3 regions of the Paraburkholderia sp. 31.1 genome follow, and region 2 is predicted to be linked to each of the others. Evidence: riboswitches for the same ligand, from Rfam matches in the RefSeq annotation. Region 2 holds a riboswitch; each other region holds the start of a gene.
The links. Region 2 has a riboswitch for cobalamin ahead of cobW (cobalamin biosynthesis protein CobW). Riboswitches for the same ligand answer to the same signal wherever they lie in the genome.

Region 1 (4,017 bases), on a different contig from region 2:
CTGAACCGAGGGTTCAGAATTGGTCGCAGTTAGCAACACTTCGGGTACATCAGACTGAGTGACGCGCACACCCGTGCTACAAATTTCCGCAACCGTGCACATGGCATTGGTTCAAGGAATGTATGACCTTGGCGAACCAGGCAGGGAAGCTAAACCGATGAAGCTACAACCCAAACCGTTCAACACGTGACCGATTCGAAACCGGCCCACTACTGCTTACTGCAAGCTGTACTGCTCGATCACAGTACCTAGCTGTTCGTTCATTTGCTGCATTGTACGCCGGATTTCTTCAGCAGGAAATGCTTCTCCGTGTCGCACGCTGCTTTGCAGTTTAAGCAGTTCCGATGCCAGCGACAGCGCAGCCATCACCGCGATGCGATCGGTGCCGCGCACGTTGCTGCCGCTGCGGATTTTCTTCATCTCGGCGTCGACGCGCGCGACCGCCTCGAGCAGCGCGCCTTCCGTTTCCGGCGAGCAGGCGAGACGATAGGGTACTTCGAGAATCGATACTTCGATCTGCTTGGTGGTCATGCGCTTTCTCCGTGTCGGCTCACGTCGCTTTCCGCTTCCTCGTGTCCGGGCTGGGCGGACTCGAGCAGATCGAGCTGGTTATCCGGTTCGCTGCTCGCGCGTGCGCGCGGCAATTTTTCGAGAATCGCATTCAGGCGCACCTGAGCGTCGTCGATCTTGGCGGACAGCGCGTCGCGTTCCGCCTGCAGTGCGTCGCGCTCTTCGCGCAATTGCGCGAGTTCCGCATGCGTGGCTTGCACTTCGGCACGCGTTTGCGCGAGCTGCTCTTCGAGCGCGAGCCGCGCTTCGTTGTGGCGCTGGCTGATCGCAATCAGCTTGCCGATGTTCTGGGAGAGTGATTCGAGTTCGGTGAGCATGTGCTGCGTCCTCTAAAGACATCGCATTTTAGCGCGGAATATTACAGGTTCCGACAATTGTCTCGTTTCGAGACGTAACAGCATCGCTTCGTGCAGGTTCGTTGGGTGTCGCGTCGTCGACCATAAGGTAAAAAACCGGTAATCCATCGGACAATAAGCTGCATTCAACAGAACCGATTGCGCTCCGGTTGACCTTTCTTGACGCCCCGCGAGGCCGCTCGTAAACTTCCCGCACTCTGGTGCCCGCGCGCGCTTCTCGGCGCGCGCAGTTAAACGGGAAGCAGGACGCGCGCGGTGCCAAAACCGGATGCGCGAACCTGCGCTGCCCCCGCAACGGTAAGCGACCGCATGTGATGTGCTCATGCAGGTCGGTCCTGGTCGCAAGGTTGGAAGTTCAACGTGCGAGTGTGCCACTGCGCGTCACGCGTGGGAAGGCGGGATCGATGTGTCGTAGCCCGGATACCGGCCAGAAAAGAGGGACGTCCCCCGCGAAAACGCTAAACAAGGGGGCGCCTCGTGACGCGTCGGCCTGCGGGGAAGCAGGCCGCGCACGCTATCCACAGGAATGTCATCCCATGCTGTCCCCCATCGCCCGCGCAACGCTGCTCGCGTTCGCGAGCCTGCCGCTCGTCGTGCATGCGCAAAGCGCCGAGCCCGCGTCTTCATCGTCCGCGACGGATGCAACCGCTGCGAGCGCCGCAAACGTTGCCGACGCGGCCAATCTCACTTCCACCGATGCATCGGGCAACGTGCTGTCGCCGATCGTCGTGACCGCGCAACGCGGACCGCAAGCGTTGCGCGATGCGATCCCGCAGACTACGCAGTTCGATCAGCAGGACATCGCCGACACGACCGCGACCGATCTGCCCGGCCTGTTGCAACTCGCGCCAGGCGCGCAAATCTCGCGCACGGGTGGCCCCGGTTCGACCACGAGCCTCTTTCTGCGCGGCGCATCGTCGACGCAATCGCTGCTGCTGATCGACGGCGTGCGCGTCGATTCGGTGAGTCTCGGCTCAGCTCAACTCGCACAGATTCCGCTCGATCAGGTCGATCACGTCGAAGTGGTGAACGGCAACGTGTCGGCGTTGTATGGTTCGGGCGCGATCGGCGGCGTCGTGCAGGTGTTCACGAAAGACGGCGGCGATCATCCGCCGCGTTTCAATTTTTCGGTCGGCTACGGCAGCTATCACACGCAGACGCAAACGGCCGGCGTGAACGGCGCGCTCGATCAGGACGGCCGCACGACCTTCAACATCTCGCTCGCGCGCACGAAGGACGACGGCTTTTCGTCGCTCAATCCGCTCGAGGCGCCGAACGCGAATCCGAACGCAAACGGCAATCTGAACGAGAGCATCAGCGCGTCGCTGCGTCACAAGTTCACCGACAGGTGGGACGCGGGCGTCAGCTACTTCCAGTCGAACAACGACAACAGCTACGACAATGCGTACGGCGAGCCCACCGATCTGAACAATCTCTATAGCAAGGTGCGTCAGGTGTCGGTATTCGCGAACGGCAAGCTGACCGACTGGTGGACCACCCACGTCACGCTCGCCGAGGGCGACGACCGCAGCGTGTCGAACACCAATGGCATCTACAACGGCCGCTTCGATACCGACAATCGCCAGTACACGTGGCAGAACGATTTCGCGCTCGCCGCGAACCAGAAGCTGCAACTCGGCTACGAGCATCTCGACCAGACGCTCGACTCCGACACGTTCGCCGCGCCCGACCGTCGCGTCGATTCGGTCTTCGCGGGCTACAGCGCGCGCTTCGGCCGCAACCAGATTCAGGCCAACGTGCGACGCGACCAGTACTCCGATTTCGGTGGGGCGAACAGTTACTATCTCGGCTACGGATTCGACATCACGTCGCGCTGGAAGGTAACCGCAAGCTATTCGGATGCGTTCCGCGCGCCGAGCTTCGACGATCTGTACTATCCGATCAGCGGCAACCCGTCGATCCAGCCCGAGCGCAGTCATTCGGTCGAAGCCGGTTTGCAGTACGCGACCGATGCGCTCGGCGTGATGCGTCTGAACGCATTCCAGACGCGCTATACGAATCTGATCGACTACGTGCAGACGATCCCCGGCATCTACCTCGCGGAGAACGTCGGCCGTGCGAAGGTGCAGGGACTCGAGGGATCGTGGAGCGGTCATGTCGGCAAGACCGACGTGCGCGCAACGGTGACGCTGCAGAACCCGGTCGATCTCGACAACGGTACCGACCTCGTGCGGCGCGCGCGTCGGTTCGGGTCGTTCGCGGTGAACCGCAGCATCGGTGGATGGCGGGTTGGCGGCGAGTGGATCGTCAGCGGTCCGCGCACCGATAGCACCGGCAACCTCGGCGGTTATGGCATCGTGAATCTGTCGGCGCGCTACAACGTCACCAAAGCTTGGTACGTCAGTGCGCAAATCGACAATCTGTTCAACAAGGATTATGAAACGGCCTACTCGTATAACTCGCCGCGACGCGGTGCGTATCTCACGCTCGGCTGGCAGCAGCAGTGACGCGCGCGCCGAGGTGGCCGCATGCGTGAACGCACGCGGATGAGCCGCGCGTCCGCTTCGCTGTGCGCCGCGATGGCGACGCCGCGCCCGATGAACGCGAAACGCGCGGCCGCGATCTGGCTCGGGCTCGCGCTCGCCGCCATCGCGGTGCTCGGCGCCTCGCTGGTGCTCGGCAGTGTGCCGCTCGCGCCGTCGCGCGTGCTTGCGGCGCTCGTGCCGACGCACACGTTCGGCGGCACGGGCAGCGACGATCTCGCCGGCGAAATCGTGCGTACGTTGCGTTTGCCGCGCGCGCTCGCGGGCTTCGCGTGCGGCGCGTTGCTCGCGCTCGCCGGCGCGCTGCTGCAGGTGCTGCTGCGCAATCCGCTGGCCGAGCCATACGTGCTCGGCGTGTCGGGCGGCGCGGCGACGTTCGCGCTCGTTGCGATGATCGCGGGCGGCGCATGGTGGCTCGTCGATGCGAGCGCGTTCGCGGGTGCGTTCGTGTCGATCCTGCTGGTGCTCGGCCTCGCGCGTCGCGAGCTATGGCGCGGCGAGCCGCAGGACACGTCGCCCCGTTTGCTATTGACCGGCGCGGTGATCGCGGCCGGGTGGGGCGCGCTGATCACGCTGCTGCTCAATCT
Region 2 (4,017 bases):
CGGTACCGCGGCGATCTGCTCGCGGCTGAACAGTTGCAGCGGCAGCTGATGACGTGAGCAGAATTCGAGCAGACCGGCTTCGTTGGCTTTGGTGTCGATCGTCGCGATCGCGCGGATCTGCTCGAAGGCATTCGATCCGAGCGCTGCGCGGACGGCGGCTTCGATCTCAGCGGCTTTGCTGTGCAAGCGGCAACCGATGCCGACGCTCAGCGTTTTGATCGCGCGTCCGAGTCCGTGTCGTGTCGCGCTCGCTGCCAGTTCGTGAGCAACGCCGGCGTCGCGTTTGGCCGCATCACGCGCCAGTGCGAGCGACGCCACACCGCCGATCACGACGATCGCCGGCGAGCCGAGCCCCGCGTGCGCCACCGCCTCGGCGAACTCGCGAAGCGGCGCGAGCACATGACGCTGCTCAGGCCGCGTCGCCGACTCGATCGCCGCGCACGGCGTGTCGGCGGACATGCCGGCCGCGAGCAATGCGCGGGCGATCTCGCCGAGCCGGCGCATGCCCATATAGATCACCAGCGTCATGCGCGTCGCGGCGAGCGCGGCCCAGTCCGGTTCGCCACTGCCGCCGGCGCCGTGGCCGGTGACGAACACGACGCCCTGCGCGTGATCACGATGCGTGACCGCGATACCGAGCGCCGCGGGCGCCGCGATGCCGGCCGTGATGCCGTTGATCACGTCGACTTCGATACCCGCGGCCTGTAGCGCCTGCAACTCTTCGCCGCCGCGGCCGAACACGAACGGATCGCCGCCCTTGAGCCGCGCGACGCTGCGTCCCGCGCGCAGATGCCCGAGCATTTGCGCGACGATGTCGGCTTGCGGCGTCGACGGATGGCCGCCGCGTTTGCCGACGTACACGACTTGCGCGCCGGTGCGCGCGAACTGCAGCACGTCGGGATTCACCAGATCGTCGACGAGCACGACATCGGCCTGCGCGAGCGCACGGGTGGCCTTCAGCGTGATCAGTTCGACGTCGCCGGGACCGGCGCCGATCAGCCAGGCGCGCGTCATCGCGGCGTGCATGGCGCGCGCCATGCGGTGATGGAAGAAGAGACGCGGCGTGCGACAGCGCGCGCGGCGGTGAATATAGAGGTCATGCGGAACTGCGAATCCGGGCACGCGCGATGCCGCGCTGCTACGCCTTCACATCCGTTCCCCGCGGATTCCGGCGGCCGGCGGCGCCGCGTGATGCACGGATGCAATGCGGCACCGCCTCCGCGTCTGGCCGGTATCCGGGCTGGCGGCCTCATGCGCTTCGCCTTCCCGTCCCGGTTTGTGGATTCGCGGGACAGTGGCATCAAAAAACGCATGCGCGGCACGGCGGAATCGAAGGCGAATCGAATCGCGCGCCGCAGGTCGCTTACCGTTGCGGGGACAGCACAGGTTGAACGCGCGAGGCGCTGCCTGTTTCCCGTTTAACTGCACACGCGAGCGCATGTGCGGGCACCAAACGCGCGCATACGATAGCACATGGCGCCTTGCCGGATAAGCCTCGGCGGCGCTTTCCGGCTCGCTGCGTTGCTTGACTGCGCAAGGCCGCGGGCCTACACTCGCACGCACTTTGGGTGCTCGCGTGCGCGCTCGTGCGCATGCAGTTAAACGGGAAACAGGGAGCCACCTGCTCTGGAGCGGCTAACCTGTGCTGTCCCCGCAACGGTAAGCGAAAAGCGGTTCCGGCTTGATAGCCGGACACCGCAGTGCCGGCTTCGATGTCCTCGCGCAAGCTCGCGTGGACATTTCACCACTGGACGAGAAACCACTCGGCCGGGAAGGGGAAGCGGCGCTTTCGCCAGCCCGGATACCGGCCCAAAGAAGCAGAACGACCGCCGCGGGGATGCGGCGGCGCGTTCATGACCTCAGTTCCGCTTTCTGTATTTCCGTTGTTGCGGCAATGCCGTCGTTCGTCCCCGTGTCTGGTGATCGCTGGTACTGCTGCGCGTGCTTCATTCGCTCCATTCGCCAGCCGACGCGGACCCACGCGCGGACTTTCCGGCATACCGATCAACGCCAAGGGATGGACCTCACGATGCAAACTCAATTGCGCAAGATCCCCGTCACGATCGTCACGGGCTTTCTCGGCAGCGGCAAAACCACGCTGCTGCGGCACATTCTTCAGCATGCGGGCGGCAAGCGCATCGCGGTGATCGTCAACGAGTTCGGCGAGCTCGGCATCGACGGCGAAATCCTCAGGGGCTGCGGCATCGGTTGCGATGAAAACGGCGTCGAGACCGAAGGGCAATTGTATGAACTCGCGAACGGTTGTTTGTGCTGCACCGTGCAGGAAGAATTTTTCCCGGTGATGGAAAAGCTCGCGGAGCGCCGCGATGAACTCGATCACGTGCTGATCGAAACGTCGGGGCTCGCGTTGCCGAAGCCGCTCGTGCAGGCGTTCAACTGGCCGCAGATCCGCAATGGCTTCACGGTCGACGCGGTGGTGACGTTGGTGGACGGCCCGGCCGCCGCGAGCGGCCAGTTCGCCGATAACCCGCTCGCCGTCGATGCGCAGCGCAAGGCCGATCCGAATCTCGATCACGAGTCGCCGCTGCACGAGCTGTTCGAAGACCAGTTGGCGGCGGCCGATCTGGTGATTCTGAACAAGACCGATCTGATCGACGACGCGCGGCAGCACGAGGTCGAAGCCGCGATCCGCGCGGAGATTGCGCCGCAGGTGAAGATCGTGCGCGCGCAGCAGGGGCGGCTCGACCTGCATACGCTGCTGGGCCTCGAAGCGGCGTCGGAAGAGACGATCCACCTGCGTCATGACCACCACGGTTCCGCCGACGACCCCGATCATCACCACGATGAATTCGATTCGGTCGTCGTGCAGGCATCGGTACCGTCGCGCGACGCGGCGCTCGCCGCCTTGCAGGCGCTCGTCGAAACCCACACGATTTACCGTGTCAAAGGCTTCGCGGCACTGCAGGGCGCGGCGATGCGTCTCGTGATCCAGGGCGTGGGCCGGCGCTTCGACAGCTACTTCGACCGGCGCTGGCAAGCGGGTGAAAATGGCGACGGCGCGTTGAGCCGCTTCGTGCTGATCGGCGCAGACCTCGACCAGCACGCGCTGCAACAGGCGTTCGACGCGGCGCTCGGCGCGACGTCGAACGCGACGGCATAAACGGGCGCACCAGCATGCATCTGCTGCGCACGACGCCGGGCGGCTTCGTCGACGATACGCAGGGCGTGATCCGCATCGATCAGCAGCCCGCCGAGATCGTCGTGCTCAGTTCCGCCGACACCACGCTGTCGCTGCTCGCGAGCGTGGTGCCGCGTCTCGGCGACGGCTTTCCGAGCGTGCGGCTCGCGAACGTCACGTATCTGCGTCAGCCTGCTTCGGTCGATTTCTATCTGGACGACGTGTTGCAGCATGCGCGCGTGGTCGTCGTCGATCATCTCGGCGGCGAAACGTATTGGCCGTACGGCATCGAGCAGGTGGTCGCGCTCGCGCAGCGCAAACAGCAAACACTCGCGATGTTTTCCGGCGATCTGCAGGAAGACCCGAACCTGCTCGCGCGCAGCACCGCGAGCGCCGAGCTGTGTCAGCAGCTGTGGCGCTATCTGCGCGAGGGCGGTCCGCAGAACGCCGAGGCGTTTTTGCGCTGCGTCGCGTATCGCGCGCTCGACTGGGGGCGCGAACCCGATCCGCCGCGCGCGTTGCCGGCCGCGTCGCTGTATCACCCTGAGCGCGATACCCCCATCGTCGCCGACTGGCAGGCGCGTTGGCGGCAAGACGCGCCGGTCGTCGCGATTCTGTTCTACAAGGCGCATCTGCAGGCCGCCAATACCGCGGTGTTCGATGCGCTGATCGACGCGCTCGAAGCGCAAGGGCTCAATCCGCTGCCGCTCGCGATCACGTCGCTGAAGGATGCGCTGAGCCGCGATGTCGTGCAGTCGCTGTGCGCGCAACATGGTGTCGCGCTCGTGCTGAACACGACCGCGTTCGCCGCTTCCGCGATCGACGACCCGGAGCCGCTCGCGCTCGCCGGCGACGCGCCGGTGTTCCAGGTGATCCTG
Region 3 (4,017 bases), on a different contig from region 2:
GCGTCGCCACGGATCGTGGATGCCAGCTTCCAACCCAGGTTCATCGCGTCTCCCAGACCGAGATTAAGCCCTTGACCGCCCAAGGGGGAGTGGATGTGTGCGGCGTCACCCGCAAGCAGCACGCGTCCTTTGCGATACGTTGTCGCCTGGAAAGCTCGATCCGTCCAGGTGGTAGCGATCTGAAGTTTTGTCAGGGTGATATCTGTGCCCGACACGCGGCGCAACACTGCCTGCACATGCTCCAGCGTGATCGGTTGGATCCGGTGAAAGGCGCCGCCATCGAATTCCACCATCGCGATCGTGCCAGGCCGTGCATAGGTGTACATGCCCTTCGACGTATAGTGCCGGCCGGGGCGGAGCGCTTGCTGGTCTGCCATCTCGATTTCAACGGAATAGCCGGTGAACTCCGGTTCGGTGCCAACGAAATCAAAGGCGCCTGCCTTGCGCATCGCACTACGACCACCATCGCAACCGACAAGCCAGCGTCCGGCGAAAGTCTCGCCACCCGCGTGAACATTTACCTCGTCGTCTGACGCCCTTATCGCGTTGGCACTAAAACCACGCCGGATCTCGGCCCCCATCGCACTGGCTCGGCGAGCCAGGACAGTTTCGAGTGTCTCCAATTCGACTGCCATGCTGGTGTCGGCCGGGCTTGGCAGACGATATGGCCACTTCGAGGTGTCAACGTCGTCGTGATAGAACTGGATGCCCGCGAAGTGGCCGGCTGGCCGACGCGGCTGTCCCGTCCAGTGTGCGGTCGTCGCATTCTTGCCTGCGGCATCACTCTCACGCTGCGCCGCGACTACCTCATCCAGCAACCCACGACGATACAGCGCTTCAAGGGTCGGCGCCGAAAGGCCGCGCATTCCGAATGGAAGGCGCTTCAATGGGGAGTGTGGGTCCTCGGCTTGCTCCAGCACCAGGACCGAGAGGTCAAACAGGCGCAGCTCGCAGGCGAGAAACAGGCCGACGGGGCCGGCCCCGGCAATCACAACGTCATAGATATCTGGATGATGTCTGCGCATGAACTACTCCTGTGTCGATGTCCGACCGGAGCGTTCCTCAGTTGAGAACCACACGGACGAACGTTTGGACGCCTGTACAGCGTCGAATGTTCGTCGTGGGGATCTCGTGCGCGAGGCCAAAGACCAGAGCTTTCGTTACCGAAAGGACTTGGGCTTACCAAACCAAGTCTGCCTTTTCCGACACAGCTTTATAACATTGTGGCGATGGGTTGCAACAGCCGGCGGCGTTCAAAGCCGTGCGAGCGCGAACTGTAGCGCGCGGCGAGCGTGTAGGCCCATCGCGCATTTGCCGACCGCCGTGTCGCCAGGACTGGTGGCGCACGCAACAACGCAAAGAGAGACGACTGTCAGTCGGCTTTCCGATCGAAAGCTATCTGCACGGTTTGTACGCGATAATCGCCATCGCGACGGCTGCCGCAAGGCATTAATAGGGAATATGGTGAGGCAAACGCCAAGACCATAGCTGTGCCCGCAACTGTAAACGCGAAGTCCGATGTCATCAGGCCACTGGGCAACCGGGAAGGCGGCGTCGGGCGCAGACACGTAAGCCAGGAGACCTGCCGCGCCCGGGACGTAATCGCGCCCGGTAAACCCGCCCATACCGGGCGCTTCACCAGCATGCGAGGACATTCATGCGACAGCCTTATCTTTCTCACCTGTTCGACGACGGCCCGCAGGCGCTACGCGGCAAGGTCATCGGCATTTTTTCACTGCTCATAGCGGCCAACGTCGGCGTCTGGATCTGGGCGCTCACTGCCCTTCATGGCCGCCCCGCGTTGATCGGCACTGCATTGCTCGCTTATACGTTCGGCTTGCGCCATGCGGTCGACGCAGATCACATCGCCGCTATCGACAACACCACACGGAAACTGATGCAAGGCGGCAAACGCCCGGTTGCAGTGGGCTTTTTCTTTTCGCTGGGGCATTCGACGATCGTGATCGCGCTTTCGGTTGCCGTCGCGTTCGCGGCCGTCACGCTGAAAGCACGCTTCGAAGACATGAAGGCAATCGGTGGAATCATCAGCACCTCAGTGTCGGCGGGTTTTCTGCTGGTGCTGGCAATCGTCAACGTGATGATTCTGGTGTCGGTGGTGAAGACTTTCCGGCGCGTGCAGCGTGGCGAGCGCCTCGTCGAGGAAGACCTCGACATGCTGCTCAACAAGCGCGGTTTCCTGTCGCGCATTTTCCGTCCGCTGTTCCGCCTTGTCTCACGTAGCTGGCACATGTACCCGATCGGCTTCGTGTTCGGCCTGGGCTTCGATACGGCGACGGAAGTGGCGCTGTTCGGTATTTCTGCCGCTCAGGCCGCTGATGGCATGTCTCTCGCGACTATCCTGATCTTCCCCGCACTGTTTACTGCGGGCATGTGCCTGGTCGATACCGCCGACGGCGTGCTGATGCTCGGCGCATATGGCTGGGCTTTCATGAAGCCGGTCCGCAAGCTGTACTACAACATCACGATTACGTTCGTGTCGGTGATTGTGGCGGTGCTGATCGGCGGCATTGAGGTGCTGGCGCTGATCGCGGACAAGCTCGACCTCAAGGGCGGCTTCTGGGATCTGATCGGCACGGCATCGGACAACTTTGGCCTGCTCGGCTACGTGGTGATCGGCCTGTTCGTCGTCAGCTGGCTGGTGTCCGTGTTGTTCTACAAGCTCAAGCGCTACGACGACATGCCCGTCAACCTGGGCTGATCGAAAAGCCAGAACAAACCTGCCGGATGCGCAACGCGTCCGGCTCAGACATGCAGAGGATCGTGCTGCCCGGACGCGTTGCCATGATGATGTCGCGCGTTCGAATGCTCATGTGCGCGCCGAACATGCGGACGTAGCGCCGGTAGTCCGCCAGAATCTGAGCCGAATAGCACATGGATGCCTCCGTTTGCTGTTCCGATGATACGTATTTGCGCGCTCGCATCAGCAGAAGTCTCTGCTCGTCGTCTGCAACTCGCCCAGCAGATGAGACATGTCGACGAGCCGCTGCGCGACGAGGTGCCGTACTTCTCCCTGACACTGCCACGTGCCGTACACGGCGAGCAGCGCGGCGCCCAACGCTTCTTTGCGCTGTTTTTCAAGCAGGCTTGGCCAGATGATCACATTGACGTTGCCCGTCTCGTCTTCGAGCGTGACGAACACGACTCCCTTGGCCGTGCCGGGACGCTGACGGACCGTCACCAGTCCGCAGCCGCGCGCGAGGCGGCCGTTGCGATAGGTCCGCAGCGTCGAGGCCGGCATCAGCCGGTTCGCGAGCAACTGCGGCCGGAGCAGTTCCAGCGGATGGCGGTTGAGCGTCAGGCCGAGCGAACGGTAGTCGGCGACGATGTCGTTCGCTTCGCTCGGTGCGCCCAGTTCGGGCGTTTCGTCCTGAGTCGCCGCGGCCGCGAGCATATCCTTGTCCGGCACCGCGACGACCGACTGCCACAGCGCTTCGCGGCGGTTTCCCGCGAGCGCTGCCAACGCATTCGCATCCGCGAGCGCATGCAGGTCTTTGCGGTCGAGCTGCGCGCGGCGCGCGAGATCGTTGACGCTCGCGAACGGGCGAACCGCGCGCGCGTTCTCGATCCGTTCGGCGGCGCCGTCCTTCATGCCGCGCAGCAGCGAAAGACCGAGACGCACGGCGGGGCGCGTCGCCCCCGCACGGGGTTCGAGCGAGGAGTCCCAACCGCTGATCGTCACATCGACCGGCAACACCGTGACGCCGTGCCGCTGCGCATCCTGAACCAGTTGCGACGGCGAATAGAAGCCCATCGGCTGGCTGTTCAGCATCGCGGCGAGAAAGGCTTCGGGTTCGTGACGCTTGAGCCAGCTGCTCGCATAGACCAGCAGCGCGAAACTGGCCGCGTGACTTTCGGGGAAGCCATATTCGCCGAAGCCCTTGATCTGCTCGAAGATCGCCTCGGCGAAGGCCTGGTCGTAGCCGCGCTCCTGCATGCCGAGCACGATGCGGTCATAGTATTTTTCGAGTCCGCCCTTGCGTTTCCACGCGGCCATCG

Region 1: linked by a shared signal. The riboswitch ahead of F6X37_RS14315 (TonB-dependent receptor domain-containing protein) and the one ahead of cobW (cobalamin biosynthesis protein CobW) in region 2 are both predicted to bind cobalamin.
Region 3: linked by a shared signal. The riboswitch ahead of F6X37_RS03685 (HoxN/HupN/NixA family nickel/cobalt transporter) and the one ahead of cobW (cobalamin biosynthesis protein CobW) in region 2 are both predicted to bind cobalamin.

The regions. Positions count from the first base shown of each region.
Region 1 covers NZ_VZQN01000016.1:22,003-26,019, reverse strand. Annotated here, with positions in the region: RNA gene ssrS (6S RNA) at 1-150, opposite strand, end outside; gene F6X37_RS14325 (cell division protein ZapA) at 217-531, opposite strand; gene F6X37_RS14320 (ATPase) at 528-887, opposite strand; cobalamin riboswitch at 1,108-1,373, shown strand; gene F6X37_RS14315 (TonB-dependent receptor domain-containing protein) at 1,463-3,394, shown strand; gene F6X37_RS14310 (FecCD family ABC transporter permease) at 3,434-4,017, shown strand, end outside.
Region 2 covers NZ_VZQN01000003.1:225,219-229,235, forward strand. Annotated here, with positions in the region: gene F6X37_RS37565 (cobalamin biosynthesis protein) at 1-258, opposite strand, end outside; partial or broken gene cobA (uroporphyrinogen-III C-methyltransferase) at 274-1,014, opposite strand; cobalamin riboswitch at 1,209-1,469, opposite strand; cobalamin riboswitch at 1,550-1,828, shown strand; gene cobW (cobalamin biosynthesis protein CobW) at 2,030-3,121, shown strand; gene cobN (cobaltochelatase subunit CobN) at 3,136-4,017, shown strand, end outside.
Region 3 covers NZ_VZQN01000004.1:72,183-76,199, reverse strand. Annotated here, with positions in the region: gene F6X37_RS03690 (FAD-dependent monooxygenase) at 1-1,025, opposite strand, end outside; cobalamin riboswitch at 1,417-1,605, shown strand; gene F6X37_RS03685 (HoxN/HupN/NixA family nickel/cobalt transporter) at 1,658-2,719, shown strand; gene F6X37_RS03680 (hypothetical protein) at 2,706-2,894, opposite strand; gene F6X37_RS03675 (error-prone DNA polymerase) at 2,942-4,017, opposite strand, start outside.